DNA from 2 places in the Arthrobacter sp. NPDC056886 genome. Region 1 is predicted to be linked to the other one. Evidence: predicted binding sites of a transcription regulator. Region 1 holds the regulator's gene; the other holds the start of a gene.
What was found. The regulator HrcA, encoded in region 1, represses chaperone genes, less so after heat shock. The targets are predictions, from matches to a motif close to TTNGCACTCGNNNNNNNCGAGTGCNAA.

Region 1 (12,568 bases):
GGCCCAGCAGGGACGCCTCCAGGTCCGCATAGCTGCGGACAGCCCCCAAAAGTTTCTGCCAGCCGAGGCCGACGTCCTCCTTCGTGGAGTGGGGCCACCCGAAAGCCATCAGGATGCCTGTCTTCCAGTCAACGCCGCGGGGGATCACGGGCCACTTTTCAATACCCAGGACCGCTGGCCGGATGGCCTGCCACACATCCACGTAAGGGTGGCCCACAATCAGGACGTTGCCGGCGGCGCCCGGTGAGGCCATCACGGCGTCGGCGATCCGTGACTCCTTGGAGTTGGGCACCAGGTGGTCCACGAGCACGCCGAGGCGGCGGCCGGGGCCCGGACCGAATTCCGCCACGGCGCCCGCGAGGTCGTCAATGCCGTGCAGGGGTTCGACGACGATGCCCTCCACGCGGAGATCATCGCCCCAGACCTTCTCCACCAGTTCGGCGTCGTGCTTTCCCTCCACCCAGATGCGGCTGGCCTTGGCCACCTGGGCGCGGTGCCCCGCCACCCGGACCGAGCCCGACGCCGTGCGGCCGGCACCGGCGGTCGGCGCCGCCTTCTTCGGGGCCGGAGGCATCAGTCGGATCGGCTGGCCCTCCAACAGGAAGCCAAAGCCGAGGCGGAAGGACCGGGACTTGCCCCGCCGGTCCTCCAGTGCCACCACATGCATGCCGCCGGACTTCTCCACCCGGGTCACGGCTCCCACCCAGCCGGACTGGACCTCCTCGAGGACCATCCCGCGTTCCACGGGGACTTCCGGCAACTGGGTCTTGGCGGGGGCGGACAGGTCCTGGGGTCCCCAGTTCTGGTACGACATCTCTACACGCTTACTTTGCACTCGGAATGTACGGCGGTCAGTGGAACTCTCCGGGTCCGGAACCGGGCCGCGGTGGCGCGGCAACGGCAGCGGCGGCCACGGTCCCGGCACCGGCGTGACGGGAATCGCGGCCCCGCGGGCCACGCCTGGAGCGAATCCAATGCTAACAACGCGGCGACTCATATTAGACTGGTTAGCACTTAGGCATGTCGAGTGCTAACCCTTGTCCCCAAGACGGCCGTCTCTGTATTACCTCTCGGTACTACTTCTGGACGCAAACGGGACAAGGCGGGTGGCACCGGCTGCGGGACAGTCGATTGGAGGTGGAGCGTGAGCGAACCGCGCAAACTCGAAGTGCTGCGCGCCATCGTGGAGGACTACGTCCATTCGCGTGAGCCCGTTGGTTCCAAAGCGCTCGTAGAACGGCATCATCTCGGCGTGTCCAGTGCCACCATCCGAAATGACATGGCGGCGCTGGAAGACGAAGGTCTGATCACGGCGCCGCACACCAGCGCCGGCCGGATCCCCACCGACAAGGGCTACCGGCTCTTCGTCGACCAGATCTCAGCGGTGAAGCCGTTGTCCCACGCCGAGCGCCGGGCCATCCAGGCATTGCTGGAAGGATCCGAGGACCTCGACGACATCCTCGACCGGACCGTAAGGCTCCTCTCCCACCTGACCAACCAGGTCGCCGTCGTGCAGTATCCGCTGCTTAGCCGCGCGAGGGTGCGGCATATAGAGTTCGTGCTGTTGGCCCCCCGGAAGGTGCTGATCGTCCTCATCGCGGACACCGGCAAAGTGGAGCAGCGCGTCATCGACGTCGGGCAGGACATTCCCGACGACGCCCTGGCGGAGCTGCGCACGCGCTTCCTGGCGAGCCTCACCGGAACCCCGCTGAGCCTGCTGCCCCAGCTGCTGCCCGCCGTCGTCGCCGGTGGCCCGCCTGCGCGCCGTGGTCCGGCGCAGGCGCTGGCCCGCGGCCTGGAGGCCCTGGCCACGAGCAGTCGCGAGGAGCGCATGGTCATGGCCGGCACGGCGAACCTGGCGCGGTCCAATGTGGACTTCCCGCTCAGCATCGGCCCCGTGCTGGAGGCGCTCGAGGAACAGGTGGTCATGCTCCGCCTGCTCAGCGAAATGGCCGAAGACCCCCGCGGTGTGACCGTCAGCATCGGGCGGGAAAACCCCTACGACGGTCTCGCCGAGGCCTCGGTGGTGGCCACCGCCTACGGCCCGGACGCCACGGCCAAGGTCGGCGTCCTTGGACCCACCCGGATGGACTATCCCACCACCATGGCCGCCGTCCGCGCGGTGGCCCGCTACCTTTCGAGGATCCTGGGGCCCTGACGGGCCTGGGACCAACACGACTTCTTGCCCCACAGGCAGTGCCCCACCGGCAGTACAAAAAGGAAGAGATACAGACTTTGACCAGCCACTATGACGTTCTTGGAGTCTCCCGCGACGCAACGGGGGAGGAGATCAAGAAGGCCTACCGGAAACTGGCCCGGACCCTCCACCCGGACGTGAACCCGGGAGAAGACGCCTCGGACCGGTTCAAGGCCGTCACCCACGCCTATGAGGTTCTCTCCGATCCGCAGAAGCGGCGGGTGTATGACACCACCGGCAACGAGAACGGCACCGACAACGGCTTCGGCGGCGGCAGCTACTCGGGCCAGGGCTTCGCCTTCCAGGACATCTTCGAGACCTTCTTCGGCGCGGGCGGCGGCCAGGGCGGCCCGGCGTCCCGGGTCCGCCGCGGCCAGGACGCACTGATAAGCGTGCGGATCGACCTCCGTGACGCGGTGTTCGGCGTCAACAAGAAGCTCGAGGTGGACACGGCTGTGGTCTGCCCGACGTGCGAGGGCTCCTGCTGCCGCGAGGGCACTCACCCGGTGCGCTGCGATATCTGTGGCGGCAGCGGCCAGGTCCAGCGCGCTGTGCGCTCCATCCTGGGCCAGGTCATGACCTCGGCCCCCTGCGGATCCTGTGAGGGCTTCGGCACCGTCATCAAGGACCCCTGCAACGAATGCAACGGCCAGGGGCGGATCCGCAGCCGCCGCTCGCTGACCGTCAAGGTGCCGGCCGGCGTTGGCACCGGCACCCGCATCCAGTTGTCCGGCCAGGGCGAGGCAGGCCCCGCCGGCGGTCCGGCCGGGGACCTGTACGTGGAGATCCGTGTCAACAACGACGCCACGTACGTCCGGGACGGCGACGACCTGCACGCGAGCCTCAACATCCCGATGACGGCCGCCGCGCTCGGCACCGAAATCAGCCTCGACACCTTCGACGGGCAGCAGGAGATCGACGTCCGGGCTGGCACCCAGTCGGGCGAGATCATCACCCTGCGCGGCCTTGGTGTCACCCATCTGCGCGGCCACGGGCGCGGTGACCTGAAAGTGCACCTGCAGGTCGAAACACCCGGCAAGCTCGATGCCGCCCAGGAAGACCTGCTCCGCCAACTGGCCAAGCTGCGCGGCGAACACTTCACCGCCGGGAAGCTCGCGGCCAGCGGCGGCGTCTTCGCCAAACTCCGGGACCGGCTCGGTAACCTGTAGCGGTGAGTAACCCGGTCTTCTTCACCGCCCCCGGCACGCTGGACCAGCAGGTCCCCGGCTCCGCCTTCGTCCTGGAGGGCGCCGAGGCCCGCCACGCTGTCACCGTCAAGCGGATCGCCGTCGGCGAGTCCGTGGACATCGCCGACGGCGCGGGCAAACGGCTGACCGGCACGGTGACTGCCGCCCTGCCCGGTGAGCTGACCGTCGAATGCCTCGACCTTGCCGATGAGCCGCGGCCCGGGACCCGGCTGGTCCTGGTCCAGGCCCTCGCCAAAGGCGACCGCGACGAGCTTGCGGCCGAGACAGCCACCGAGCTGGGCATCGACGCCGTCATTCCCTGGCAGGCGGAGCGGTCCATTGTGCGGTGGAAGGCTGAACGGGCCGCGAAGGCACACGCCAAATGGCAGTCAGTGGTGACGGCAGCCGCCAAGCAGGCGCGCCGCGCCTGGATTCCGGAGGTCCGGGCGGCAGTCGACGGCGCCGCGCTGCAGGCGGCCGTGGCGGCCGCAGACCTGGCGGTCATCCTGCACGAAGATGCAGTCCGCCCGCTGCGGCAGGTACTGGAATCATGGCTGGAAACCGCGCAGCCTGGCGACGCCGGGTCCCGTGAAGTGCTGCTGATCGTGGGTCCCGAGGGCGGCATCAGCCCGCGGGAGGTGACCAGGTTGTGCGACGCAGGGGCGGTCACGGCCCTGTTGGGGCACCATGTGCTGCGCTCGTCCACCGCCGGGCCTGCCGCCACCGTGCTGGCCAGCGACGTCCTCGGCCGCTGGTGACCGGCCGCCTGCGTGGTGGCTTCCTGACGTTAAGGCTCGCGGGACTATTTAGTGCGCCAGGCTATTTAGCAGACTACTTAACGGTGAAGCCGCGGGTGTCCTGGAACACTTCCTTGGCGCTGTCGGACGCGTCCACCTGGGACACGCGGACTTCGTAGTTGCCCGGGCCGAGGTTCACGGACAAGGTGAACAACCCGGACTGGGTTGAGTCGGCCGAGGCCGTGGCGTTGCCGTTGAGGTAGGCCGTCTTGGCGTTGTCGCCGTCGCCGTCTACCTTGAGGATCGCCCAGCGGAGCTTTCCGCCCTGGACGGTGCTCCGGCCGCTGATTTTGACCGAACCGTCGGCCACTGACGTGCCTTCCTGCGGATCGATGATCCACACGGGTGCCACCATACCGGCGCCGCGGGAGGTCGGCTCGCCCAGCCGGACGTGGTTGAAGGCCACGTAGTCCGTGTGACCGTCAACCAGGACGACCACCTGGGCCTGCTGTCCGGCATCGATGAGGCCTGCGCTGGCCGCGGCAGCCGTCGCCGTGTAGACCAGCTGCTGGATGGCTCGCTCAGCCATGGACGCATCCACGTTGCTGTTGAAGGCATCCGCGGAGACATCCACCGTGATGACATTCTTGCCGGAAATCGACGTAGCCAGCTTCTTCGGGTTCTGCCAGGGCGTGAAGAAATCCGGGTCCAGCGGCGTCTCGGACATCATCACCCGGAGAGCGCGGGTGACGGGGTTGTCCTGATCCGGGACATCGCGGAACTCGCGGTAGAGGAACGCGTTGTCATTGCTCCTGCCGATCCAATACACCGGAGCCTTGTTCGACGTCTGGGCTGTTTCGAGCGGAGCGCTGGTGGTGGGGACGCCCGACGCCGGCGCAGGAATGAGCTCCGACGGGCTGCTGGAGTTCGTGATGCCGCTCTGCGGCGTCGCCACGCAGCCGGACAGGAGGAGGGCGGCGGGCAGCGCCAGCGCCAGCGCGGCGCGGCGGACGCGCCCCACCGTTGGCTGCTGAACTTCACGCTTCCTGATGCTGCTGTCCCTTCTTGTGCCCCGCGTCCCGGGGCGATGATCTGTTTGTAGCCGTCCTGGACCGCTGGTGTCCGCATATCCTTCACCTGCCGGAGAGTGGCCCGGCGATCCTGGGACAGCCGGATTCCAGCATGGCACACGGGCACGGCGCGGCAGCCGGGTTTCCGCCCCGGCGCGGGAACTGCAACGGGAACGATATGAGGCCGATACAAAGTTGATACCTAATTTCGCGCAGGGCACCGGTTCCTTGGCACGCAGGGGAAGGCCGGCGCAGCTCTATCCTGCGATGAGCTCCCGGACTGGCCCCTCATGCAGGGCCAAGTAGACATCGTCTCGGATTTGATTCGCCTCTGGATCTGTCATGGTCCGAGCGAGAGGACGCAGCACCAGACGTATCAGTGCATTGGCCTGGCCATCACGGATGCGAAGTCGTTGCCGCGCTGTTGCGGGGAGGTCTCGATAGGAAGTTAGGGCCAAGAGTTCGACGCGTTCCAGATCCTCAGCCTTCGCGCCTAATGCTGTTCGCACTCGGTCGCCGAGCACTTCAGTATCCATGTCCGCGGACACCACAATGGAGATGTCTCTGCGGATGGAGGGCATTTGCGAGACCGGTTTCCAACGGGACAGGTCCAACATCTGCTTTTTGATTCGCTCGTCCGCAGATCGCAGCAACCGGATGTCGGGGATGCCTTTGCGGAGCATCAGTGCCCGGTCCAAACCCATCCCGAGAGCCAGTCCAGACCACCTTGTAGGATCCAGGCCTGCTTCGGGGAAGAGATGAGGCGCCATGAGCCCGCATTCTGCTAGTTCGAGCCACTCGCCGTCCATGAGGACATCGACCTGCAGGCCTTCTCTGGTGTAGGGATGCAAGGCTGCAACTGCGCGCCATCGGGCCCCCGGAAGCACCGCCTGCACCAGCGATCCGATCATCTCCTGCAGGGTGTCGGCGCCGAGTTGTCCGCGCGAGCTGACGCGCCACAGGTCGACCTGGTGGGGAGTTCCCACGTGGGTGCGGTCGATACTGTCGCGTCGATAGACCAGGCCGGGGACGGCCCAGAGCTCGTCGATTGAGGCATCGGCGTCCAGTGCCCGCAGCTGCGACGGGATGGAAGCCGAGGTGTGGCTGCGGAGCATGACCGTTGGGCTGACGTAGCGGGAGTATCTTTGATCCCGCGTTACGTCCGACGCGCTGAACCCTAGGCGATCGTAGTTGTCGGCCACACTCACCAGGGGGCTGTGGCGGACGATTCGCTCTGGCACTCCCCATTCACGGCACAGAGCGTCGGTGATGCCCTGCAACAGCGTCTGCATCGCATGGGGCCGGTCGTCCGGATCTGAAAGATCTCGGATGGTTAAAGCGTCGTGGAGCTCGGAGGGGCGGAGGTACGTGAGCATGGCTGGTCCTTGTGTTCGGATCGAGTTGTGGGTTCTTCCCCCCGGACTCAATCCGGCGCCAGGACCTAGGCGCGCGCCTCAGAGCCCTCGCGACCGGGAACCGGTCGGGGGCAAATAAATCGACGCCTAGAGAGCATGCGATGACTATACCCCCAGCGCGCACCCAGAGCCCGGCGCCTCGGCTCTGGCGGTTTGGCCCTAGTTAGCTCTCAGCGTCAGTGTGCCGGGTCCGCTCGTCCAGTTGAGCACTCCATCGGCAGATGTCATCTCGACGGGGCGCCGTCGCTCCGTGACGGTCTGAGGTTTCGAAGTACTCCGATGTAGGAGGTGTGCGCGAGGTCCAATCCGAGGGCATCGTCAGGGCTGAGCCATCGGATTTCGGAGTGTTCATCCGTGGCCACGTTCGCAGGCTCGCCTGACCAGGCGTCCATGACCCACCCTGAGAGCGCCAACCCGTTAGGCGAGCCCTCGTTGGCCTGCACCGTAAACGAGGGAGCGTTGCTGGGCGGGACTATTGTCACTGCGACTTCTTCGAGGAGCTCCCGGGCCAGCGCCTCGCCGGCTGATTCACCGTCCTCGATGTGGCCGCCCGGAAAGTCCCACATTCCCGGATACCACTTTGCCGACTGGACCCGCCGGCACATCAATACGCCTCGGGGCCCGACGAGTACGCCGACGGCAATGCGGTGGGTCATCGCATCAGTCGAACACGGCCGCATTCAGCGCACAAATCCCACATCAGAAGCGAACGAATGTACCGCAGCGAAATCATCCCTAGTGAACTCGCGCAGCGGGAGACGCTCAGTCTGCAATTCCATGTCTCCATCATGCCGTAGCCGGCGCATCGGCCTCGGGCAGCCCGACTGCTGCATCCCGGTGATGGTGTTGACTTCATGGGGGAGACTAGCCCGGGGGTCAAAACCTGAGAATGTTCAATTCCCCGGCCGGCTCGAATCCCAGCCGTGCGTAAAAGTTCCGTGATCCGACGGACGGGGAAAGCACCATCCGCACGGCTTTAATGCTTTGCGAGAACTGGATCGATGCGTCGACGAGCCGGCCGCCAATTCCGGCGTTCCGGAATTCCGGAAGCACATAGGCGTTTCCCAGATAGACCCACCGGGACGATTCCGTTCCTGGTTTGGGCATCCGCTCGAAAATCATCAGGTTGAGCATCCCGACAAGTTCGCCGCCGTCTTCGGCCACAAAGAACTTTCGAGGACTGGCTTCCATCCATTCTCTGAAGATCGCGTCGAAATTGGATCGTCCTTGAGGGCAGGATCCTGTTCGGCCGCCCAGGTGGCTCTCAGCGTCGCAAGGCCGGGCACATCTTCTGGGCGACCTTCGCGAATGATGAGCATGGGATTACCCTAGGCGGTGCGGCCGCATCCCATTGCTGGGTTCGCGGGCGACGTCGAAGGCGTGTCAAAAGTCGATGAGGTTGAACAAATGTTGATCACCAAGCTGCACGACGCAGAGCCTGACTTCGACACGAGACAGGTCCGCCTCATGATCGCGGATCAGTTCCCGGCGTGGGCCGGTCTGCCACTGGAGCCGGTGTCATCCAGCGGGACGGACAACGTCATGCTCACGCTTGGTGACCGGCTCGTCGTTCGTCTTCCCCGCACGGCCGCCGCGGTTCCCTCGATCTCCAAGGAGTGGAAATACCCGCGCTTGCTGGGTCCCCAACTGCCGGCCCCGGTACCAATCCCGCTGGCACAGGGCACGTCGGGCCGGGGCTACCCATGGCCGTGGACGGTGTCGGGCTGGCTGGAAGGGGAGAATCCTTCCCCTGGTCACGCGTACGGAACCGGACTCGCCATCGATCTCGCCAACTTTATCCGGGCACTGCATGCTGCCGACGTCGGGAACGAGGCGGCCGCCGGGCCGTTGCAGTCCTACCGCGGCGGACAGCTGGCCTCCAGGGATGCGCCGACCCGTTCCGCAATCGCCAAGTGCGCGGGCCTGCTGGACGTCCCGCTCGTGGCGGCAGTGTGGGATGCGGCGCGGGACGTGGCGGAGGGAGACGGGGCGCGGGTCTGGATTCACACGGACCTGCAACCCGGGAACCTTTTGATTGCCAACGGGCGGCTCGCCGGTGTCCTCGACTGGGGCGGCCTTGCCATTGGCGATCCGGCGGTCGACCTCATCGTCGCCTGGAACCTGCTCGAGGGCGAGGGTCGCACCGCATTTCGCGAGGCTGTTGGCGTTGACCGGGCGACGTGGGAACGCGGCCGTGCCTGGGCTCTGTCAATTGGTGTGATTGCCTATCCCTACTATGTCCACACCAACCCAGCGCTGGCCCGGGTTTCGAAGTATCAAATCGAGCAGGTAGTCGCAGACATCTCGCGGACGGCGTGAGGCCGGGCCCTACTGAAGGGCCGCGGTCAGGCGCGCCAGGTTGTCGAAGACTTTTTGGGCTACGGGCCGCCGGTTCCAGTCCTCGAGCTGCAGCTCACGGCTTTCCAGGCGGTACCCGTCTTCGATCCCGCGAATTGCGTCCACAAAAGCGCGCCCGTGCACCAGTACGGATACCTCCATGTTGAGGCTGAAGGAACGGACATCCATGTTGCTGGACCCAATCACCGCGACCTCCTCATCGATGGTGAAGTGCTTCGAGTGCAGCACCTTGGGCGACCGGTAAAGGTAGATCCTGACGCCGGCGCGGAGGAGTGCCTCGTAGTAGGAACGCTGCGCGTGGTAGACCATGCTCTGGTCTCCGACCTCGGAAACAAAGAGCTCGACGCTTAGCCCCCGTGCTGCTGCCGTGACGATAGCCATCAGGATGGATTCGTCCGGGACAAAGTATGGACTGGTGATGCTAACCCGCCGCTCGGCTTTGTGGATGAGCGTCGCGTAGAGCTTCAAATTGTTGTCGTTGTCGAAGCTGGGACCGCTGGGCAGGACTTGTGCGTCAATGAGCGCAGAATTATGGCTGACGGCCACGGGGCTTGTATCCAGTGGCAGGATCACATCCGTCTCGCTGTACCAGTCCGTCGCGAAGACCGCATCCAGCTCCCGGACCACGGGTCCCTCGACGCGCATCATCAGCTCGTGCCACTGGAGCCCGCGCTTCAGGTTGGCCTTCGTGTCGTAGCTCGCATCGATGACGTTCTGGGAACCGGTGAATCCCACGCGGCCATCGACGACGAAGATCTTCCGGTGATTGCGCAGGTCCGGCCTCTGCCATTCGCCACGCCACGGCCGCACCGGCAGCATCGGGCGATATTCCGCCCCTATCTCCTGGAGGAAGTCCAGGGTTTCTTTCCGGCCCGGGAACTTCAGGCCAGCCAAATGATCGGACAAAACCCGGACCTCCACGCCGCGTCGTCTCGCCCGGGCCAACGCTTGAAAATACGGTGCCGTCGTTGCGTCCAGCACCAGGATGTAAAACTCCACGTGCACGTAGCTGGTGGCCGAATCAATCTCAGCGATCATGGCATCGAAAGTGCCGTTGTAGTCGCCCAACAGGGTCGCGCTGTTGCCCGCGACCATAGGAAGCGCCCCAAGGTTGCTGTTCAACACCACCGCCGAAGACAGCCACTCCGGCCAGTCAAGGCCGCGGCTAACCAGCGGGCTGCCTTCAGTTCGCGCCAGGACCAGATCGTTGACTTCGCGCTGTTTGTCCCGGCGCGCCTTGGGCAGTTTCGAGTAACCGACAAAGAAATACGCGACAGCACCAAGGATCGGTATGAAAATTATGGCGAGCACCCAGGCAATAGCAGAGGACGGACGGCGATTCATCGACACGAGGACAGCTGCGACGGTCACGAGGAGTATGTGGGCCGCCAGCAGGAGCAAGGCGTACGTTTCAACGTCTTGGAAGAATCCGCGCACTGCTGCCCAAACTTTCTTCGATGCCGAGAACGCCGTCAGACGAGCGCACGGTTCTTGAGTCTTAGCCCTGCCAGTGCAAGGTATGACTATTGTTGGCGTCAATTGCGGCAGGGGCCTCACCCGCTGCGGGTGAAATGCCTATGAGGCCACGAACGGTTTGTCGACGAGGATGGCGGCCTGCGGGTGGTTCTCCATGGACCTCGCTGAGCGCACAAGCTGGGCGCGCATCTCAAAACCTTGCTCGGTGAACCGGAGCGCCACGTCGTCCGGGGCGTGCAGTTCTGCACGGAGTTGGACGTCGTGTCCGTAGGCCCGGTCAATGGTGCGGTGACCGCTGCCGGCGTGGAAGGCGATGAGCGCCGAGCCGCCCGGGCGGAGCGCTCTCCAGAACTCGCGCGCGACCGCCGGCAGGGCCGTCGGGGGAGAGTGGATAATCGAGTACCAGGCGAGGATGCCGTCTGCGGCGGCGTCGGCCACCGGCAGTTCGGTCAGCTCTCCCACGCCGAACAACAGCTCGGGATGCAGCCGTTGCGCGACCCGGACCATTTCCGGCGACAGGTCGACACCGCTGACGTTCAGCCCGGCGCGGCTCAGGTAGCTGGTCATTCGTCCGGCACCGCATCCGACGTCGATCACCTGCCGGTCCGCCGTGGCGCGCATGTGGCCGACGAAGTGGTCCACCATGGCCATGTCCAGTGCCGCCTCGAAGCTAGTATCCGGAATCACCGTTGAATACGCCTCGGCAACTGTGTCATACGCGGATCTGACGTCCATCAGGGTCTCGTTTGCCATCAATCGAGCCTAGCGTCCGTGGCCGGCGAACCCCAGTTGCCCGGACGCGCCCGGCAGCCCGCGGTCCTTGCGGGGGCTGGGGCCCATGGCTCCCCAAAGCGGTGCCGAATTCTTACGTCATGCAACGGGTGCGTGACGCGCTGTGTCGCTGCGCGACTGTGCGTTGCAGCCCGGCTTGGGAACCCGGGTCAGCGGTGGTTGATTGGGGTTTCCAGCGTCGAAAGGACCCGCCATGACGGAACACTCTGACCTCAGCCCCAAGTCACTCCGCCACATTCTCGGACACTTCGCCACCGGCCTGACGGTGATTACGGCGGCAACACAGCACGGGCCCGCCGGGTTTACGTGCCAGTCCTTCTCTTCCCTTTCCTTGGAGCCTGCCCTCATCACTTTCAGTCCGGCGCGGACGTCCAGCACCTGGCCGCTGCTGCGTGAGGCGGGCCGGTTTACCGTGAACATCCTGCCCGCAGAGCACCAGCATCTGGCGGGGCAGTTCGCGCGGTCAGGAACGGACAAGTTCGCGGGCGTGGACCACTGGCCCTCGCCCCTGGGCAACCCGGTCCTGGACCAGGCACTTGCCTGGGTGGACTGCGAACTGCACCAGGAGTACGACGGCGGCGACCACACCATCGTCGTTGGCGCCGTCCGCGCCCTGGGCGCCCGTCCCGACGCTGAGCCCCTGCTCTTCTTCAAGGGAGACTACGTGGGCGTCGGTTCCCGCGCCGGCGCGCTGGAGAGCGTGGCATGACCATGCTGCAGTCACTGTTGCGCTTGTGGGCGGGCCGGCCCTTGACGGCGGCACAGCCGGCTCGGCCGGGCCGCGGGGTCGATTCGGAGCCGGAGAACGCGCAAAAGTCGTACCCGGCAACCGGCGCCCACTGGCTGGACGGGTGGGTCATCTTCGGAAACACCTACGTGTGACGCCCGGCGCCGGATCCCCGTAAGGCGTCGGGCGCGCCGTGCTGGCGTAAGATGGAAGGACCCGTTGACCCCGGCCGCGCGCGGTGCGAACCGCCGTCGGTACGGATCACCGGGACCGACCATATTCATACTGGAGGGGACCAGAGGCCCGCGGGCCAACACCATGACTGAAGCAGCGAACGGCAAGGCCCGGTTCAGCGCCCGAGAACGCACCGCAGGGGAATTCCCCCACTCCCTACCAGGGCTGCGGACGGAGGTGGTCTTGTTCGACGACTCAGAGCAGATGGTCCAGTCGCTGGGCAGCCATGACGAAGCCCTGCGTTTCATCGAAGACCAGTTCCCTGCCGTTGATTTCCATGTCCGGGGGAACGAGCTCGCGATCAGTGGTCCGGCCGCCGACGTGCCGCGCATCATGCGCCTGCTCAACGAGGTGCGCGGGCTGGTGGCCAGGGGC
Region 2 (19,089 bases), on a different contig from region 1:
GTTCATTTTTCGCCGGCGGTCGCGGACCGCGAGGCGGCGGAGCAGCGCCACGGCGGCGACGGCACCCAGCAGGGCCACGGCCGGGAGCCAGCCCGAACCGATCCCGAAGAGCCGAAGGGCCGCGGATACGACTCCCGTGAGGAGGGACAGAAGTCCGGCGACCGCCAGCACCAGCCGTCCCCATCGAATCCGGAACGTCGGGGAAGTTGCCGCAGACATCGGATTCCCTCCAGACGTGGCCGAGGTGCTGGTACCAGGACCTGGAGTGCCGCCGGCCGGTTTTGCGCGCTGGGTGCTGATCATGGGTTTCTCCTGCTGCGCTGCCATTTTCATAACCTTCCCCGCATGTGGATCTGCTGGTTCCATGTCTATGACGTCCGCCAGAAATTCGCCTGCAGGCTGCAACTGGTGACGCCCGTTCCGGAGAACGTAGGGCGCCACCCACACGATCCAGAGCGCAACAGCAATGACAAGGATCACAGAGCTGCTAAGAGGGAAGTCCACACTCAAAACCGTATGAGGTATATGGGGTGCTGCCCCGCATTGTCAGAGGTGTGTCGCGCGCGCGGCGGCCACTGGTAGGCGTCGGGGCGTCGTGGCTGGTCAGGCGGCCATCACCGGCTCAGCCCTGGCGGGTCCTCAGCCACCGTGCGAGGAGGCCTTCCGGCACTTCCTCAGCGGTGAGCGCGAAGGTACGGTGGTCCGCCCATTCCCCGTTGATGTGCAAGTACCTGGGCCGGAATCCCTCGTCGCGAAAGCCGAGTTTCTCCACCACCCGCAGGCTCGGCGCGTTCTCCGGCCTGATGTTGATCTCCATGCGGTGCAGGCCAAGGGTGCCAAAGCAATAATCCGTGGCCATGGCCACGGCGGTCGGGGCAATCCCCCGGCCGGCTCGCTCCTTGTCGACCCAATAGCCGAGCGTCGCCATCATGGCCGATCCCCACACGATCGAGGACACCGTCAGCTGCCCCACGATCACCGGGGCCTGGTGGCCGGGCGTCCATTCCGCGATCACGAAGGGCAGGGCAGTGGCCTGCGCGGCCTGGGCCTTGAGGGAGCGCACCATCTGCCGGTAGTCGGGCAGGCCGCCGCCGGGGACCGGGTTTGATGCCTCCCAGGGGGCCAGCCATTCGCAGTTACGGGACCGGAGTGCAGTCCACTCCTTCCGGTCCCGGTACCGGATCGGGCGCAACACGATGTCGCCACTCTCCAGGGTCACCGGCCAGGTGAAGCTGCCCCCCACGGGAGTTACTTTGCGAGGCTGGGGGCCAGCGTGGAGGCGAAGCCGGGCAGCCATTCGCGCAGGCCCGGGCCGAGGTCCTCACTGTCGCAGGCGAGCTGGACGCAGGCCTTGAGGTAGCTGAGCTTGTCGCCGGTGTCGTAGCGGCGGCCGCGGAAGACGACGCCGTACACGCCGTAGCCCTCACCGGTGCCGGCCGAGAGTTCCTGCAGCGCGTCAGTCAGCTGGATTTCTCCGCCACGGCCGGGCGCGGTGCGCTCAAGGACTTCAAAGACGGCCGGGTGCAGCACATAGCGGCCAATCACGGCGAGGTTGGACGGGGCGTCCTCGACGTCGGGCTTCTCCACGAGCTGATTGATGCGGACGTAGTCCTCACCGCCGAGCGCCTCGACGTCGGCGCAGCCATAGGCGCTGATCTGGGACGGATCCACCTCGATCAGAGCGACCACGGACCCGCCGGTCTTGGCCTGGACCTCGATCATGGTGCTGAGCAGCTCATCGCGGGCGTCGATGAGGTCATCGCCCAGGAGGACGGCGAACGGCTCCTGCCCGACGTGCTGCTTGGCCCGGAGGACGGCGTGGCCGAGGCCCATGGGATCGCCCTGGCGGACGTAGTGGATGTCACCGAGGTTGCTGGCGGCCTGGATGGACTCAAGCTTCGCCGTGTCGCCCTTCGCCTCGAGGGTGGCCTCCAGCGCCGGAACGCGGTCGAAGTGGTCCTCCAACGCCCGCTTGTTGCGGCCAGTGATCATCAGAATGTCGTTCAGGCCGACATTCACGGCCTCCTCAACGACGTACTGGATGGCCGGTTTGTCAACGACAGGCAGCATTTCCTTGGGCATGGCCTTCGTCGCCGGAAGAAACCTGGTACCAAGGCCCGCGGCGGGGATGACGGCCTTACGGACGGAAGCGTTGGGTGTATTCACTCGACTAATCTAACGGAGGGACCAATCATTGCGTAATTTTTAGTCGAACCTTCCCGCGGCCGTCCCCGGCGCGTCGCGGCCGCTAGAGGCAGAGGACGGGCCAGCATGGCGTCAAAAGAGGAAATACGCTCGAGCCACAGGGCAAGGCGTTCCGCACTCCCGCTGGCCGCACAGGATGCCGCCGCGGCGGGCATCGCCCGCCATGGGCTCCAGTGGGCCTCCGGACTGGCCCGCGGCCGGCGGGCCATCTTCGCGGCGTACCTCGGGGTTGGCGCCGAACCGCCCACGCTGCCGCTGCTGACTGCCCTGACCGGCGCCGGGCACCGGGTGCTGCTTCCGGTTTGCGAACCCGAAATCGAGCTCAGCTGGGTGTACTGGACTCCGCAGTCCGATTTTGTCCGCAGCCGGTACGCGCCCATCCAGGAGCCTGTCGGAGACCGCCACGGCACCGCCATAATGCGCGACGCCACCGCAATCATCCTCCCAGCCACCGCCGTGGATTTCTCGGGCAACCGGATCGGACAAGGCGGCGGCTACTACGACAAGTTCCTTGCCGCCCTGGCCACCCTGTCCCCTGCGGCCGGCGAGGCGTCCGACGCCGCGGCGCTGCCGACTGCCGCCGTCGTCTATGACACGGAGGTGCTGCCCGCGGGCAGCATTCCCGCTGAGTCGTTCGACCGGAAGGTCGACGCCGCCCTGACGCCGGACGGGATCATCCGGCTGGGCTGATGCCGCCCGGCTGATAGGGGTCCGGGCCAAGGTGATAGAATTAGCACTCAGGCCCTGCGACTGCTAAGGGCGGAACCGGTCGATAGACATATCGGCAGTGATCCGGCTCGGCAGCACGGGACCTGCTCGTTTGCCCCAGAGTGAGGATTTCCAGTGCCCACGTATGCATACGCCTGCAAGGACTGCAGCCACGCCTTCGAGATCGTGCAGTCATTCAGCGACAACTCCCTGACGTCCTGCCCCGAGTGCCAGGGCACGCTGCGCAAGAAGTTCAACAGCGTCGGAGTAGTGTTCAAGGGCTCCGGCTTCTACCGCACCGATTCGCGCGACGCCAAGGGCAGCACCGTTTCCCCGGCGCCTGCAGCTCCGGCCGCCACCCCCGCACCTGCACCCGCCGCCGCGGGCTAACAGAGCCGGCTTAGGGCGGGCCAACAGATCCCGGGCCGCCAGTGGCTGCTGCTTGGGCGGCGGCCGGCTGAGGCAGGGTAATTCTTGAGCCTGCTGGCCGTTGTCCACATAGGCGATTCCGCCGCTCCCGCCGATGCGTCCGGGTCCGTAGCGTGGCGGCATGGATCTTTCACTCTCCACGGCTTCCCCGACTTCGCTCTGGACGTCGTACCCGGCTTCGTTCCGGGTTTCGTCCCTGCCCTCCCGCCCAATGCCTGTGGAGGGCTCCGGCCGCTGGGCCCGTGCGGTGTTCCGCCCCGCCAACGTTCCTGCCGCCACATTATCCGCGGCTGGCCGGCCGTTCCGGAACCGGAACCGTCGTACGGATGCCCGCCGGCAGCGGCCGCCCCGCGGTCGTCCGCCGCAGCACCGCGTGCGCGGCTGGTTGAACCGGAACCGGCGGCTTATCGCGGCCCTCCTGTTCTGCATCCCCGCAGGCCTGACGGTTCAGCAGCTAACTCCCGCGCCCGCTGACAGCGTCGTTGCCTTCGCAGCAGCGGCAGATCTTCCTGCCGGGAAGACCCTGGTACCCGGCGATGTCAGCAGCGTCAGCGTGCCGCCGGGCCTCGTGCCTGTCGGCAATCCCGACACCGAGGCCGCGTTCGAAGGCAAACAGCTGGCCGCACCGCTTCGCCGGGGCCAACTCCTCACCGACGCCCAGATCCTGGGCCCGGGCCTGCTCGCGGGAAGCCCGCCCGGCTCTGCGGCCGTGCCGCTCAGGATGGCGGATCCGGCCTCCGTCCAGCTGGTTTCCCCCGGGCAGCTCGTCAACGTGGTGCTCACCGCCGGCAGCGGCCTTGACCGGGCCGGCGAAAGCCAAATCTTGGCCGAAGCCGTTCCGGTGCTCTGGACGTCAGTGCCGGGCGGCAAGGCAGGGCCGTGGCCCGCCACCGCGGAGACTGACGGGCTGGTGGTGGTAGCAGCGGCGGCCGATCAGGCACGAAGACTGGCGGGCGCATCTACCCAAGGCAAGCTGTTCTTCGTGCTTGTGGCGGCCGCGCCGGGCTAGAGGCCGGGGAGCCCTCAGGCGGTCTAGGGCCCGGGCAGTCCGCGCCGACGGTTGCCGCCGGCAGCATTGCCCGCAAGCGCAGCGCCGCCCGTAACAACGTCAGCCCCAGTGCGGAGGCTTCTGCTCCTGGAGCCACGCGTCATGATCGTAATTGTCAGGCTGGTCACCCCAGCGCCGGGGGTCGTCTTCCGAAGCTTTCTTCGGCAGCACGCCTTCGGGGACGGCGGCCTGCGCCTCCGAACGGCGGGACGCCTCCGTGGCCGCGCCCTGGCCGGGCCCTTCTCCGGCCAGCTCGTCGGACTTCGGCTCAGCGGTTCTGGGCTCAGCGCCTCCGCTCGCGTCGCGCTCGTCGGGGCCGGTGTTGCCGGTGTTGTTGGTGTTGTCTTGGATGTCGCCGTCCGCACTCATGCTGCCGGCCTCCTTACTGCCTGTATTGCCTGTCATTTCTGGTGCTGGTTCCTGCCGGCGCGATTCCTGGCCCGCAGTTTCATGGCCCCGGAGCACGTGTGCCGCGGGTTCGTCCGCCAGGTGGTGCTCCGCGGCCCGCGCCTCGTCAATCGCCAGGTGCTCGATGTCGTCGTCAAAGAACCCGTGCGATGTCCGGAGCCGGCTGGAAACGGGAGGCTTCTCCAGCCCGAGGTAGCCGCCAATCCGGTCGGCGCAGGCCGAAGGGTCGGTGAAGACCTCTATGGTCCATAGTGGCATGTAGCGCCAGCCAAGCCGTTCCAGGAGCTGGGGCCGGAGCCGGCTCCGTTCCCGGACGCTCATCCGCCGGTACTGGCCGGTGCCATCTGACTCGATCGCTACCGGACGGGGAATCTCCGCATCGTCCTGGCCGATCGTCGTCATGGGATCGGCTGCCGCCACCATGTTCAGGACGCCGTCGTATTGGTGCCACACCCGTGCCCCACGGGCGCGGAGCCGGTCGCCCAGGTCGGCCACCAGCGGATCGGCGCCGAGCGCCTGCTCGCTGGCCGCGGCCCGGGAGGCGGGGCTGCCAAGATCTGTATTGCCCGCGATCTCACGGTCCAGCAGTTCGTAGAAGTCCACGGCGCCATGGCTGAGGCGGCTAACATCGAGGTCTTCGGGGCGGAAGCAGCTGAGCACGTGCAGGGAACGGCGGGCACGCGTCATGGCCAGTGCGAATTTGGCCCGGCCCCCTTCGGCGGAGAGCGGCCCGAGGCTGTGGAGGGTGCGCCCATGCGGAGTGCGGCCGTAGCCCGGCGAGAAGATGACGTGGTCACGGACCAGGCCCTGGGCCCGTTCCAGATCCACCACGCGGAAGGACTCGTCCCCGGCCGTGAAGAAGCTGCCGAGCATGGGGTAGTTGGGCAGCTGCGCCCTGATGGCCTCGCCAATCCGGGCGGCGTGGCGAAGGCTGCCGGTCACCACGGCCAGCGAAGTCCGGGGCCGGAGTCGGGCATGCTCGAAGACGAGTTCCACCGCGCGGTTCACCTCGGCAACAACCGATTCGACGCCGTCGTGGTCGGCGCTGGGCAGCCCCGTGCCATCGGGGAGGTACTCCACGCTGAGGGTGCGGTCCAGGCCCGTGGCGGATTGTCCTTCAGGGAGCCTGGTAAGTTCCCCGCCGTAATAACCCTTGCTGAGCTGGCGGACCAGGTCTTCATCGACCGCACGGTAGACGGTCCTCAGGTTCCGGACCGGAAGCACGGCGGAGAGTGCCCGGTACGAGCTCTCGACGCTTTGGTAGGAGCTCTCCCCCGCCGCGAGCCGTTCGACGCCCACGGTAAAGGTCCGGGGGCTGGCGATCTGTTCGTCGCCGAAGGCGATGACCTGCCGGGAGCGGGCGATGGCCGGGAGGACCGCCTGCAGCGAGGTGGTCTCCGCGTCCAGGATCACGACGGCGTCGAAGGTCTGCTCGATCGGCAGGAGGCCGGTCAGGAGGTAGGGGCTGACGGACCAGACCGGCACGAGGGTGGGCAGCAGCTCCTGCGCCTGGCCGCTCAGGGCTGCCAGGGTCACCCGGCCGTCCTTGAGCAGGCTGCGCAGCAGCTCGGCCTGGCGGGGGTACGCCGCGATTGCCGCACGCCAGCGCTCGGACAGGTTCCATCGCAGCCGCGCAGCGCCGCTGGCGATGTGGGCGTTGTCCGCGAGACGGTACTCGGCCTCAAGCTGGCGCAGGGCGTCGCCGTCGGACATGGCGAGGTAGTCGTCGCCGCTGATCATGGCTTCCAGGGCCGACTGCCACCAGGCCAGCTCCAGCTCGGCGGTCACGGAACGTTCCGGGACCTCGCGCTCGGCAAGGTCGGCGAGGAGCTCTCCGAGGCCGTGCTCACGCATGCTCTCGACAAGCAAGGTTCGCTCCGGCAGGGTTTCCAGGGTCGCGGTGTCGGCGACGAGCCGCCGCACCCGGGGCAGGAGTTCATCGTACGGCGCGCGGTCCAGGTCACCGCCGGCGGGGGTGTGCTTGACCGCCTGGCCCAGTTCGGCCAGTTCAGCAGCGAGTTCCCGGTACAGGCCCGAGATTTCGGCCAGCCCGGACGGCACGGCCGGGTGCCGCTGCGTGGTGGCGTAGCCGGACCAGGCGGCGCGCTGCTCCTGCACGAGGACCAGGGAACTGTGCAGGTCCGCGATGTGCACGCCGGGCCGGACGTACTCCTTGGCTACCCTGCGCAGGCGTGAGCGCTGCATGGACGGCATCTCGATCCCGCGTTCCCTGCGCCAGCTGGAGGACGCCGTGGCGGAGATCAGATCATGGACGGGCCGGTCAAAGATGTCGGGAGTGAACTTGTCCAGGCTTTCGCGGACGGCCACGAGCAGCTCGATCTGCTCGCCCCATTCGGCGAAGGTCCCGCCGAGCCGGATCTCTGCGTGTTCCGCCACGGCGTCCATGCGGCCGCGCAGCAAGGGCAGTTTCTCTGCCACGGACTGGGCGACGTTCTGCGCTTCCTGCGTCTCCTTGCGCGTGAGCAGGCGCGCGCCGTGCCACGGACTGGTGGTCGACGCGCGGCTGAAGCTGCCGAGCTCGGCAGCGCGGCGGAGCCGGCCGGCGAGCTCCTCGCGGTCGCGGATGTTGTCCAGCACGCTGCGCTTGAGCCGGACCGTCGTCGCCGGCGCCGGCTGGATGGAGGTCAGCTCCGCCAGCGACTGCATGGCCTCGTACGGCGAACAGCCCCAGCGCGCCCGGACGTTGTGCAGGGAGGCGACGTGCTCCATCAGGGCGTGGCGGTGCCCGGTCAGAGTGGCGTGCAGGTTGCTCAGCTGCGGCTGGAGCGACTTCTCGTTGCGGACAATCGCCCGGACCAGTTGGCCCTTGAGCTGCAGCGGGCTGGCGTTGCCGGTCAGCTGCAGGAGCACGGAATCGAGGCCAAGGCCATCGAGCTGTGCGGAGATCTCGGTGAGGCTGGCCCGCCTGTCCCCCACCACCAGGACGGATTTCCCCTCGTCCACGAGGGCGCCGATGGTGTTGATGACGGTCTGGGTCTGGCCGGTGCCCGGCGGGCTGCTGACCACCAGCGAGTCGCCGGCGCGGACGGCGTCGATGACATACTGCTGGTCCGTGTCGGCGTCGAGCAGTAAGAGCTCCTCGGCGGGGTCCCGCTCATCCGTGCTGGGGAAGCGGCCGGGCACCAGTGCGGGCACATCGACCCGTTCGCCGGAACCGGACCGTGCCAGCGCGGTGACAATGGGGTTGTTCTGGTTGATCCACGGATCATCGAGGTTGCCGGAGAGGTCGGAAAAGGTGGAGACGAGCAGGTTGTGCTCGATCTCCGCGCCGTGGATCGGCTGGACCAGGGTGCCCAGGCGGTCCAGGACGGGCTGGGGGTCATAACGGGCCGTGCTGTACGCCATCCGCGTGACCGCGTTGACGTCAAAGACGATCCCGTGGACTGACTTGAGGTGCCGGACCAGTGCCGGATTGATCTGCGCCTGTTCGGTGAGTTGCAGTTCGTAGTCGTCCTCGCCGGGGCGCACCGTGAGGGAAATGGCGGCGAGCATGACCGGGGCCGAGATCCGTTGCGGTTTGCCCCCGACGGCAGACGTCCAGACGACCGTGCCGGCGGAGAAATAGCCTGCGTCGATGCCGCGGTCATTGGCGAGTTCGAAGATCTTGGAGCGCAGGTTGCGCGATGCCCTGGCCGCCACGACGTACTGCTGGCGGTCGCGGATCAGGGTGGAGAGCCGGGTGCGCCGGCCTGCCATCAGCTGGGCAAGCCCTGACGGATGGGCATGTGTGAGGTCGATCGAGCCTTCGGGCGTCTTGGTGAAGCGCAGCATGGTGTCTGCTCCGGTGACGGGCTTGAGCCCCGACAGCCATTTCCTGAACTCCTCGGAGCCCTCGGGGTGGCCTTGACCAACTGACACTGCTGCCTTCTTTTCTGTGCTCGACTTCTCTGTGCCGGACCGTGGCGGGCTCGACTCTGGCGCGTTCGACGTATCAACGCTCGTCTGTGTTGCGTTCGCGCTTTCCCTGACCGCGTGGTGTGTGCTCGCGGTTGTCTGGCTGGCGCGGGACGCCTTGGACCATACCGGCATGCTTTCGAGGGTAGCCCGAATCCCCCGCAGGTGCGGGGCCGCAACACTGGGCGGTGCGAAATTCAGCTCGAATTGTCAGGAAGAAAAATGAAATGGCCAGCCTCGAAAGGCCGGCCATTCACATTGCTATTCCCACTCGATGGTTCCCGGCGGCTTGCTGGTCACATCCAGCACCACGCGGTTGACGCCGTCCACCTCGTTGGTGATCCGGTTGGAAATCCGGGCCAGGAGATCGTAGGGCAGCCGCGACCAGTCGGCGGTCATGGCGTCCTCGGAGGACACGGGGCGCAGGACAATCGGGTGTCCGTAGGTGCGGCCGTCGCCCTGAACGCCGACGCTGCGGACGTCCGCCAGCAGCACCACGGGCATCTGCCACACTTCGTCATCCAGTCCGGCGGCGGTCAGTTCGGCGCGGGCGATCCCGTCGGCCTTGCGGAGCAGGTCCAGGCGTTCCTGGGTGACATCGCCGACGATCCGGATGCCGAGGCCCGGGCCGGGGAACGGCTGGCGTCCGACGATTTCCTGCGGCAGGCCGAGCTGCGCACCGACCGCGCGGACCTCGTCCTTGAACAGGGCGCGCAGCGGCTCAACGAGTTCGAACTGCAGGTCCTCGGGGAGCCCGCCCACGTTGTGGTGGCTCTTGATGTTGGCCGCACCTTCGCCGCCGCCGGATTCGACGACGTCCGGGTACAGGGTGCCCTGGACGAGGAACTTGATCTTTTCACCGTGTGCCGCTGCTTCGGCGATGATCGCCAGTTCGGCTTCCTCGAACGCGCGGATGAATTCGCGGCCGATGATCTTGCGCTTGGTCTCGGGGTCGCTGACGCCGGCAAGGGCGCTCAGGAAGCGCTCCTGCTCGTTGGCGACGTAGAGCTTGACGCCGGTGGCGGCCACGTAGTCACGTTCGACCTGTTCGGCTTCGCCCTCGCGCAACAGCCCGTGGTCCACGAAGACGCAGGTCAGCTGGTCGCCGACTGCGCGCTGGACCAGGGCTGCGGCCACTGCCGAGTCGACGCCGCCGGACAGGCCGCAAATGACCCTGGAGTCGCCGATCTGGTCGCGGATGCGCTGGACCTGTTCTTCCAGAATGTTGCCGGTGGTCCAGTTCGGTTCCAGCCCGGCGCCCTTGAAGAGGAAGTTTTCCAGGACCTGCTGGCCGTAGGCCGAATGCTTGACTTCGGGGTGCCACTGGACGCCGTAGAGGCGCTTGTCCTCATTGGCGAACGCGGCGACGTCGGCGCCCGCCGTCGTCGCGAGGACCTCAAAGCCCTCGGGCGCTTCATGGACGGAGTCGCCGTGGCTCATCCAGGTGCTCTGGTGCTGGGGCATGCCGGCCAGGATGGAGCGGCCCTCGCCCAGGGTGGTGGTCTCGGTGGCGCCGTATTCACGGAGCCCCGTCTGGGCCACCTTGCCGCCGAGGGCGTTGGCCATGGCCTGGAAGCCGTAGCAGATGCCGAAGACCGGGACACCGGCCTCGAAGAGGTCGGCGCCGACGCGGGGGGCGCCGTCGGCGTAGACGCTCGAGGGGCCGCCCGAGAGGATGATCGCGGCGGGGTTCTTGGCCAGCAGCTGCTCGGTGCTGTAGGTATGCGGAACCACTTCCGAATACACATTCGCTTCCCGGACGCGGCGGGCAATCAGCTGCGCGTACTGGGCACCGTAGTCAACAACCAGGACGGGCCTGTGGGACGTCTGGGATGCAGAGGGAGTAGTCACCCCACTAGCCTACTTTGCACCGCTGCCCGCCCGCACATTGAGAAGCCGGCGCGGGCCCCGAATCACGGGCGGAGGTAAGCGAACTCACACGCCCGACGGCGGCTGCCGGCGTCGTGTCCCCCTTCAGGACCGCGGGGTTCAGGACCGCCGGCGTTCAGAACCGCCGGGGGCTTAGTACCTCTGCGGAGCCTGCGGGTTCGCTGCGAGTTCGGCCTCGACCTCTGCGTGGAACTTCTTCTCGACGAAGAAGGACAGGAATGGCACGACGCCGCCCAGGGCCATAACCACGAGCTTGGTGAACGGCCAGCGCATGAGCGACCAGAGCCGGAAGTTGGAAATCAGGTACACGACGTACATCCAGCCGTGCACGATCAGGACCGTGATGGACAGGTTGACGCCCCCGATCACTCCGGGAGGCTCGGCGTCGGCGAATCCGAAGCCGAACGGCTGGCCGGTGACGGCGTTCGTGCCGCCGGCGAAGAGGTACTGCCCGAAGCCGTACCGGGCGATCAGTTCGGCGCAGAGCAGCAGCAGCATGGTGCCGGTCAGGTAAGCGAGCACCTTGTAGAACTTCAGGGCGGACCGGATTTGGGCCTCGGTGCCGCCGAAGCGGCGCTTCTTGCCGGCCTTCCCCGTGCCGTTGGTTGTCTGCGGCTGGATGGCTGGCTGGGGCTCGATCATGATTGCACTCTCGGGTTTGTGGGGTGGGGGGCTGTGGGATGCGGGTCGGTGGCCTGTGCGCCGGCGTGGGGTTCGGCCGAGTGGGGTTCGGCCGCATGGGTTTCGGGCGTGTGGGGTCCGGCGCGGGGCTCGTCCCCGGCCAGTTCCTCGTCAAGCTCGTCTTCGAGGTCCCGGCGGTAGTCGTCCTTGACCAGCCGCCACCAGATGAACAACGCGAAGCCGGCAAAGACCACCCATTCCACGGAATAGAACAGGTTCAGCCAGTTGAGCTGCTGCGCGGGCGGCTGCGGGCCGATCCGGAGCGGTTTGACGGCGCCGCCGGCGGCGGAGGGCCCGACGTCGGTGCCGCCGGACAGTTCGGTCCTCGCGGCGACAAAGCCCGGGTAGCTGCTGACGTTCCAGTCGTTGATGAGCTCGGCCACCGAGACGGCGCTGGCACGGCCGGGCCCTGGATCGGTCTGCGGCAGCGGGGACTCGGAGGGCAGCAGCCGTCCGGTCAGTTCTATGGTGCCCGACGGCGGCGCCACGGCGTCCGCGGGATCCGCCACCCAGCCGCGCGCGACCGGAATCCAGGTCTGCGGCGTGGCCCCGCCGCCCAACAGGACCGGGGCATCCTTGACCGCGAAGGCGGAGACGATCCAGTAGCCCTTCGCCCCGTCGTTGAGCCGGCCCGCGACCAGGACCTGCTTCTGGGGATCGTAGGTGCCGGTGGCGGAGACCATCTGGTCGGCCACCGACCCGGGGAAGAATCCACCCGGTTGCAGGACCGCGGTGAGCTGGCGCGTCTCCTCCGTTGTGGTGGAAACCGGGGCTTCCGCCTGCGTTGAACGGCCAAACTGCCACTGGCTGAGCAGCACAAAGACCCCGGAAATGGCGATCGCGAACACGAGTCCTGCGATCCAGCGGGGTTTGAGGGCAGTTTTCAGCACCTCTTAACCGTACTTCGTCCCTGTGTAGAACAGCGAAACGGGCCTCCGAAAGGGCCTGCCCCCTACAGTGGGCAAGCCGATTTTTAGTGGTCGAAGAACACCAGACTCGAATTGATGAGTTCGGCGATCACTTCGGCGTCGTAGGCGCGCCGGAGCGACTCGCGGAAGGACTCCTTCGACAGTGAGCGTGCCAGTGTCGCGAGCACTTCGAGGTGATCGGAAAAGGAGCTCGCCGGGGTGGCGATGAGCAGAATCACAGTGGCCGGGCCGTCCGCTGCGCCGAAGTCCAGCGCCCTGCCGTACTTCGTGATGCCGACCGCGATGGAGGTCTGGGAGACCAGCTCGCTCCGGGCGTGCGGCAGGCCCACACCGCCGGGCAGGCCGGTGGCGAGCTGGTGCTCCCTGGCGTTGACCTGTTTGAGGAATCCCTCCAGATCGGAAATTCGTCCGGCCGCGTGCATGCGCTCCGCGAGCTGGGATGTGGCGTCGAGCTTGTCCGTGGCATCCATTTCGAGGATCACCATCTCGGGTGTGGTGAGCTCGGCGTCGTACCGGTCCAGTGGTTCCGCCAAGAGATGTCCCTTCGAAGTGGCGTCAGTGCACGCCGGCCGGCAGTCCAATGACTAGCGTTGTAATCTGCACTGCCGGCCGGCGCTGCGTCTCAGCGCAGGGGCACGATGTCCTCCACGCCCAGCCGTGCGGCGTCGGCGGATTCGTCGTCCGGCTGCTGCTGGCTCAGGCGCTCGGCATCAACCCGGGCCAGATAGTGCTTGATTTCGCTCTCGCGCTGCGCATCACTCCAGCCGAGAACGTCTCCCATTAGTTTAGCGACTACGGGAGCGGCGGACACACCGCGGTCCCACGCCTCGATCGAAATCCGGGTGCGGCGGGTCAGGGCGTCCTGGATATGGCGGGCGCCCTCGTGCGTGGCCGCGTAGACGGCTTCGGCGGCCAGATAGTCGTCCGCGCCCGGCAGCGGCTCGGCCAGTTCCGGGTTGTCGGCGATGAGCGCCAGCACCTCCGGCGCCATGGCACCGTAGCGGTTAAGCAGGTGTTCGATCCGGGCCACGTGGACGCCGGTCTCCTCCGCCATCCGGTTCCGCTGGTTCCACGCTGCCTTGAAGCCGCTCGCCCCGAGCAGCGGAATGGACTCCGTGCAGCTGGGCGGGACGCGCTCGTCCATGCTGCGCGTTGCCTCGTCGACGGCGTCCTTGGCCATGACCCGGTAGGTGGTCCATTTACCGCCAGCCACCACCACCAGGCCCGGTACGGGGTGGGCCACCACGTGTTCCCGCGAGAGTTTCGCGGTGGAGTCGCTTTCCCCGGCCAGGAGCGGACGCAGCCCCGCGTAGACGCCCTCGACGTCCTCTCGGGTCAGCGGGCGCTTGAGGACCTTGTTGACGTGCTCCAGCAGGTAGTCGATGTCCTTGCTGGAGGCCGCGGGGTGGGCCTTGTCGAGGTGCCAGTCGGTGTCCGTGGTTCCGATGATCCAGTGCCTGCCCCAGGGGATCACGAACAGGACGGACTTCTCGGTCCGCAGGATCAGCCCCACCGTGGACTGGATCCGGTCGCGGGGCACCACGAGGTGGATGCCCTTGGAAGCCCGCACCTTGAGTTGCCCGCGGTCCGTCACCATCGCCTGGGTTTCGTCGGTCCAGACTCCGGTGGCGTTGATGACCTGCTTGGCCCGGATCTTGAAGCTGGAGCCGTCCTCGTGGTTGACCACCTTGGCGCCGACCACGCGCTCGCCTTCGCGCACGAAGTCCACAACCGACATCTGGTTGACCGCGTGGGCGCCGTAGTGCGCCGCGGTCCGCACGAGGTTGGCGACGTACTTGGCGTCGTCGACTTGCCCGTCGTAGTAGCGGATGGAGCCGACGAAGGCGTCGTCCTTGAGGCTGGGGGCAGCGCGCAGGGTTCCGCGCCGGGTCAGGTGCTTGTGGAAAGGGACGCCGCGGCTGTGCCCGCCGGTGATGGACATCGCGTCGTACAGGGCGATCCCGGCGCCAATGTACGGCCGTTCCAGGAACGGCTTGTGGAGCGGGTACAGGAACGGGACCGGCCGGGCCAGGTGCGGTGCCAGCACGGAGAGAATCAGGCCGCGTTCGTGCAACGCCTCCTTGACCAGGCCGAAGTCGAGCATTTCGAGGTAACGGAGGCCACCGTGGATCAGCTTCGAGGAGCGCGACGACGTCCCCGCGGCCCAGTCATTGGCCTCGACGATGCCGACGCTGAGCCCGCGGGTGACGGCGTCGAGGGCGGCACCGGCACCCACAATGCCTCCGCCAACGATCAGGATGTCGAGCTCTTTGCCGGGGGCGGTGCTGTCCCTGAGCACCGCGATTGAAGCCTCGCGTTCCGCAGGCCCAAGGGCACCTCCGGCCACGGCAGAACCGCCGGGAAAACTGTTCATGTCACGCCTCCATCCGGGTCAAACCTCGTTAGGGCACCAGACTACGTCCAAGTTTCCCGGATGGGCAGGGCCAAACAACCGCCAGCTTGGGGTTCAGTTGCCGGCGTACGGCGAGACGACGACGTCGACGCGCTGGAACTCCTTCAGGTCCGAGTAGCCCGTGGTTGCCATCGAACGGCGCAGCGCGCCGATGAGGTTGGAGGTGCCGTTGGTGTGGTGGCCCGGTCCGAACAGGACCTCTTCGAGGGGGCCCACCGTTCCGACGTTGACCCTGTCGCCGCGGGGCAGTTCGAGGTGGTGGGCTTCCTGGCCCCAGTGCCAGCCCTTGCCGGGGGCTTCGTCGGCGCGGGCCAGGGCGCTGCCCAGCATCACGGCGTCGGCGCCCATGGCGATGGCCTTGACGATGTCACCGGAGGATCCCATGCCGCCGTCGGCGATCACATGGACGTAGCGTCCGCCGGATTCGTCCATGTAGTCGCGGCGGGCGGCCGCGACGTCGGAGATGGCGGAGGCCATCGGCGAGTGGATGCCCAGGGCGCGGCGGGTGGTGGTGGTGGCTCCGCCGCCGAAGCCGACCAGCACGCCGGCGGCACCGGTGCGCATCAGGTGCAGGGCCGGGGTGTAGCCGGCCGCTCCGCCGACGATCACGGGGACGTCGAGTTCGTAGATGAACTGCTTGAGGTTCAGCGGCTCGTGGTCCTTGGAGACGTGCTCGGCCGAGACCGTGGTTCCGCGGATGACGAAGATGTCGACGCCGGCGGCCAGCACGGTCTTGTAGTGTTCCTGCGTGCGCTGCGGGGTCAGGGAACCGGCCACCGTGACGCCGGCGGCGCGGATCTCGGCGAGGCGCGAGGTGACCAGCTCGGGCTGGATCGGCGCCTGGTAGAGCTCCTGCATGCGCCGGGTGACGGCGGGACTGTTGGTCTCGTCCGCGAGGCCGCCGATCTCGTCCAGCACGGACTGCGGGTTCTCGTACCTGGTCCAGAGGCCTTCGAGGTCGAGCACGCCGAGTCCGCCGAGGCGGCCCAGGGCGATGACGGTTTCCGGCGACATGGCCGAATCCATCGGCGCCGCGATGACGGGCATCTCGAACTTGTAGGCATCGATCTGCCAGGAGACGGAGACGTCCTTGGGGTCACGGGTGCGCCGGTTGGGGACGATCGCAATGTCATCCAGGGAGTAGGCACGACGCCCACGCTTGCCTCGGCCAATCTCAATCTCGTAAGTCACTGCTCTAGGTTATCCCAGCGGACGCGGGGCGCCGCTTCGGCGTACTGCGGCGTCATGCTGTGGCGCCGCGGACGGCGCTGGATTTTCCTCGGACACGTTGCCGGAACCACCAGCACCGGGCCGCTCCCCTCACTCGCCGCTGACGTTCTCGGCATCCGGGACGGTCAGCTGGGACTCGAACATCCGGAAGTAGCGGCCGCGAAGCGCCACGAGTTCCTTGTGGGTGCCTTGTTCCACGATGCGGCCGTCCTCGAGCATGTAGACCACGTCGGCCTTCTCGATCGTGGCGAGCCGGTGGCTGATGGCGATGATGGTGCTGCTGCGGTCCGCGAAGAGCCGCGTGAAGATCCGATGCTCGGCCAGCGCGTCGATGGCCGACGTCGGCTCGTCCATCACCATGAAGGAGGCGTTGCGGTAGAAGTTCCGGGCCATCGCCAGGCGCTGCCACTGGCCGCCGGAAAGCCCGGAGCCCTTCCGGCCGCGCGGGTCCTCCATCCAGTTGCTGACGTGGTTGTCCAGGCCGTTGGGCAGTTTGTTGATGAATTCGAGGGCTTCGGCATCCGCGGCGGAGCGCCGGACCCGTCCGTCGTCGCGGGGCGAATCGACATCGCCGAAGAAGATGTTCTCCGCCGCGGTGGCGAACTCGTACTTGAGGAACTCCTGGCTGAGCACCGCCAGGTGCCGGTGCCAGGATGTGACGTCGACGGCGGCGAGGTCGACGCCGTCGAGCATCACCTGCCCGGAATCGGGGCGGTACAGCCCGGCCAGGATGCGGATCAGGGTGGACTTGCCGGCACCGTTCTCCCCCACGATCGCGATGTGCTGGCCCTGCCTGATGGTCAGCGAAATGCCGCGGATCACTTCCAGTTCGCTGCCGGTGTAGGTGAAGCGGATGTCCCGCAGTTCCACCGTTTTGGGCGCCTGCAGCAGGGGCGGGGCGTGGCCGGACTGCACAGGCATCGCCATGAAGAGCTCGTAGTCCTTGAGGTTTGCCAGGTCCTCGTCGATCGAACTGAGCGAGGAGACGAGGTTGTTGGCGGTGGACAGGGCGCGGCTGACAATCTGCTGGACGTACAGGAACTGCCCCACCGGCTGTGCGTGCGCGATGATCTGGCCCACCACCCAAATCAGGGAGACCACCTCGGCGCCGTACTGCAGGGCATCGGCCGCGAGCTGTTTGGGAATGTAGCGTTTCTGGAAGTCCAGCCGGCGCTTTTCGTCGGCGTCCCGCAGACTGGAGCGCAGCCCCATCAGGTGGCCGACGATTCCGTAGAGCCGCATCTCGGCGATGTGCTGCGGGCGCAGCAGGTTGGTTTCGATCATCCTGCGTTGCCTGCGGGAATCGACCTGGGTGTTCCAGTGCGCGATCTGTTCGCGGGAGAGCTTGAACTGCAGGTAGACGCTGGGCACGATCGCGACCAGGACGATCACGGCGATCCACCAGCTGACCAGCAACAGCGCGCCGATAGCCAGGAGCACGGAAACGAGCTGCGTGAAGATGGCGGCGATCCGGTCCAGGACGCGGGCATAGGAATCGGAGAAACGCTTGGCCCGGTCGTACAGGTCCACGGTCTCTTTGTCGTCGTAGCGCCAGAAGTCCAGGGTCAGGAAGCGCTCGTACATGAGATCCCCGACGATCGCGCCGACCCGGAAGCTCATGAGTTGCTGGATGTAGCGGTCCACGCTGCTGAACGATCCCCAGAAAAGCCCGAGCGCCGCGGTGATGATGACGTAGACGATCGCCTGCCCGCCGGCGGCGGCGTCGCCCGCGTAGGCGGCCGCCAGCGCCGTGGTGGTCAGTGCGGCGAAGTAAGTCGTGACCAGCGGCAGCAGTGCCGAGATCAGCGAGCCGAGGACTTTCATGACGACGGCGGCGGGTGAGGCCCGGAAACTCACGCGCAGCACCTGTGCCACGGCTTGGGCGTAGGGCTTGAGCGCGAGCTTGCGTTTGGGCGCACGTGCCGGCAGGAGTTCGGACATGCCTCCAGCCTAGTTCCGGGCGCAGACACGAACAGGCCGTGAGGAGAAGTCCCCACGGCCTGTTCGCTGAAGTTCCGGCGGTTTAGCGCGACCCGTAGTTCGGGGCTTCGACCGTCATCTGGATGTCGTGCGGGTGCGATTCCTTGAGCCCGGCCGCGGTGATGCGGACGAACTTGCCGCGCGCCTTCAGCTCGGCCACGGTCGGGGCGCCGGTGTAGAACATGGTCTGGCGGAGGCCGCCGACCAGCTGGTACGCCACGGAGGACAACGGACCGCGGTACGCGACCCGGCCCTCGATGCCTTCCGGGATGAGTTTGTCATCGCCGGAGACGTCGGCCTGGAAATAGCGGTCCTTGGAATAGGACGTGTTCTTGCCGCGGGTCTGCATGGCGCCAAGGGAGCCCATGCCGCGGTAGCTCTTGAACTGCTTGCCGTTGACGAAAATCAGGTCGCCCGGGGATTCGTCGCAACCGGCCAGGAGGGAGCCGAGCATCACGGTGTCGGCGCCGGCGACGAGCGCCTTGCCGATGTCACCGGAGTACTGCAGGCCGCCGTCGGCGATCAGCGGGACGCCGGCGGGAATGGCGGCTTTCGCCGACTCGTAGATGGCGGTGATCTGCGGGACGCCGACGCCGGCCACCACGCGGGTGGTGCAGATGGACCCGGGACCGACGCCGACTTTGATGCCGTCGGCACCGGCGTCGATCAGTGCCTGGGCACCTTCGCGGGTGGCGGCCTGGCCGCCGATGATGTCCACGTGCGCCGCGACCGGATCGGACTTGAGCCGCCGGATCATCTCCAGCACACCCTGGGAGTGGCCGTTAGCGGTGTCCACGAAGAGGGCATCTACGCCGGCGTCGATGAGCGCCATGGCGCGTTCCCAGCCATCGCCGAAGAAGCCAATCGCCGCGCCGACGCGCAGGCGGCCTGCGTCGTCCTTGGTGGCGAGCGGGTACTGCTCGGCCTTGGTGAAGTCCTTGGTGGTGATCAGGCCCTTGAGCCGGCCCTGCTCGTCCACGAGCGGGAGCTTCTCGATCTTGTTCGTGGCCAGCTTGTGCGAGGCTTCCTCGCGGCTGATGCCGACGTGTCCGGTGACGAGCGGCATCTTGGTCATGACGTCGCTGACCAGCCGGAGCGGGAAGTCAGATTCGGGCACGAAGCGGGTGTCGCGGTTGGTGACGATGCCCAGCAGCCGGTTGCCCTCGTCCACCACCGGGAGACCGGAGACGCGGTAGCGTGCGCAGATCTCGTCCAGCTCGGCCAGCGTGGCCTCGGGGCCGATGGTCAGCGGG

Region 2: ACFRJ8_RS06695 (FmdB family zinc ribbon protein) is a predicted target of HrcA. The motif match lies at 2,936-2,962, and genes of this name have one in related genera.

What each region holds. Positions count from the first base shown of each region.
Region 1 covers NZ_JBHUBT010000006.1:311,933-324,500, reverse strand. The annotation lists gene ACFRJ8_RS12875 (DUF3097 domain-containing protein) at 1-814, opposite strand, end outside; gene hrcA (heat-inducible transcriptional repressor HrcA) at 1,145-2,158, shown strand; gene dnaJ (molecular chaperone DnaJ) at 2,236-3,366, shown strand; gene ACFRJ8_RS12860 (16S rRNA (uracil(1498)-N(3))-methyltransferase) at 3,369-4,142, shown strand; gene ACFRJ8_RS12855 (GerMN domain-containing protein) at 4,216-5,142, opposite strand; gene ACFRJ8_RS12850 (hypothetical protein) at 5,449-6,567, opposite strand; gene ACFRJ8_RS12845 (NUDIX domain-containing protein) at 6,831-7,262, opposite strand; gene ACFRJ8_RS12840 (GNAT family N-acetyltransferase) at 7,483-7,863, opposite strand; gene ACFRJ8_RS12835 (aminoglycoside phosphotransferase family protein) at 8,014-8,925, shown strand; gene cls (cardiolipin synthase) at 8,935-10,401, opposite strand; gene ACFRJ8_RS12825 (class I SAM-dependent methyltransferase) at 10,540-11,193, opposite strand; gene ACFRJ8_RS12820 (flavin reductase family protein) at 11,426-11,941, shown strand; gene ACFRJ8_RS12815 (hypothetical protein) at 11,938-12,114, shown strand; gene ACFRJ8_RS12810 (PhoH family protein) at 12,278-12,568, shown strand, end outside.
Region 2 covers NZ_JBHUBT010000003.1:185,252-204,340, reverse strand. The annotation lists gene ACFRJ8_RS06715 (hypothetical protein) at 1-219, opposite strand, end outside; gene ACFRJ8_RS06710 (GNAT family N-acetyltransferase) at 623-1,243, opposite strand; gene galU (UTP--glucose-1-phosphate uridylyltransferase GalU) at 1,249-2,166, opposite strand; gene ACFRJ8_RS06700 (5-formyltetrahydrofolate cyclo-ligase) at 2,272-2,895, shown strand; gene ACFRJ8_RS06695 (FmdB family zinc ribbon protein) at 3,049-3,303, shown strand; gene ACFRJ8_RS06690 (RcpC/CpaB family pilus assembly protein) at 3,464-4,351, shown strand; gene ACFRJ8_RS06685 (AAA family ATPase) at 4,451-8,677, opposite strand; gene guaA (glutamine-hydrolyzing GMP synthase) at 8,975-10,564, opposite strand; gene ACFRJ8_RS06675 (DUF3817 domain-containing protein) at 10,736-11,245, opposite strand; gene ACFRJ8_RS06670 (SURF1 family protein) at 11,242-12,174, opposite strand; gene ACFRJ8_RS06665 (PTS sugar transporter subunit IIA) at 12,258-12,746, opposite strand; gene ACFRJ8_RS06660 (glycerol-3-phosphate dehydrogenase/oxidase) at 12,836-14,587, opposite strand; gene ACFRJ8_RS06655 (GuaB3 family IMP dehydrogenase-related protein) at 14,681-15,817, opposite strand; gene ACFRJ8_RS06650 (ABC transporter ATP-binding protein) at 15,947-17,797, opposite strand; gene guaB (IMP dehydrogenase) at 17,880-19,089, opposite strand, start outside.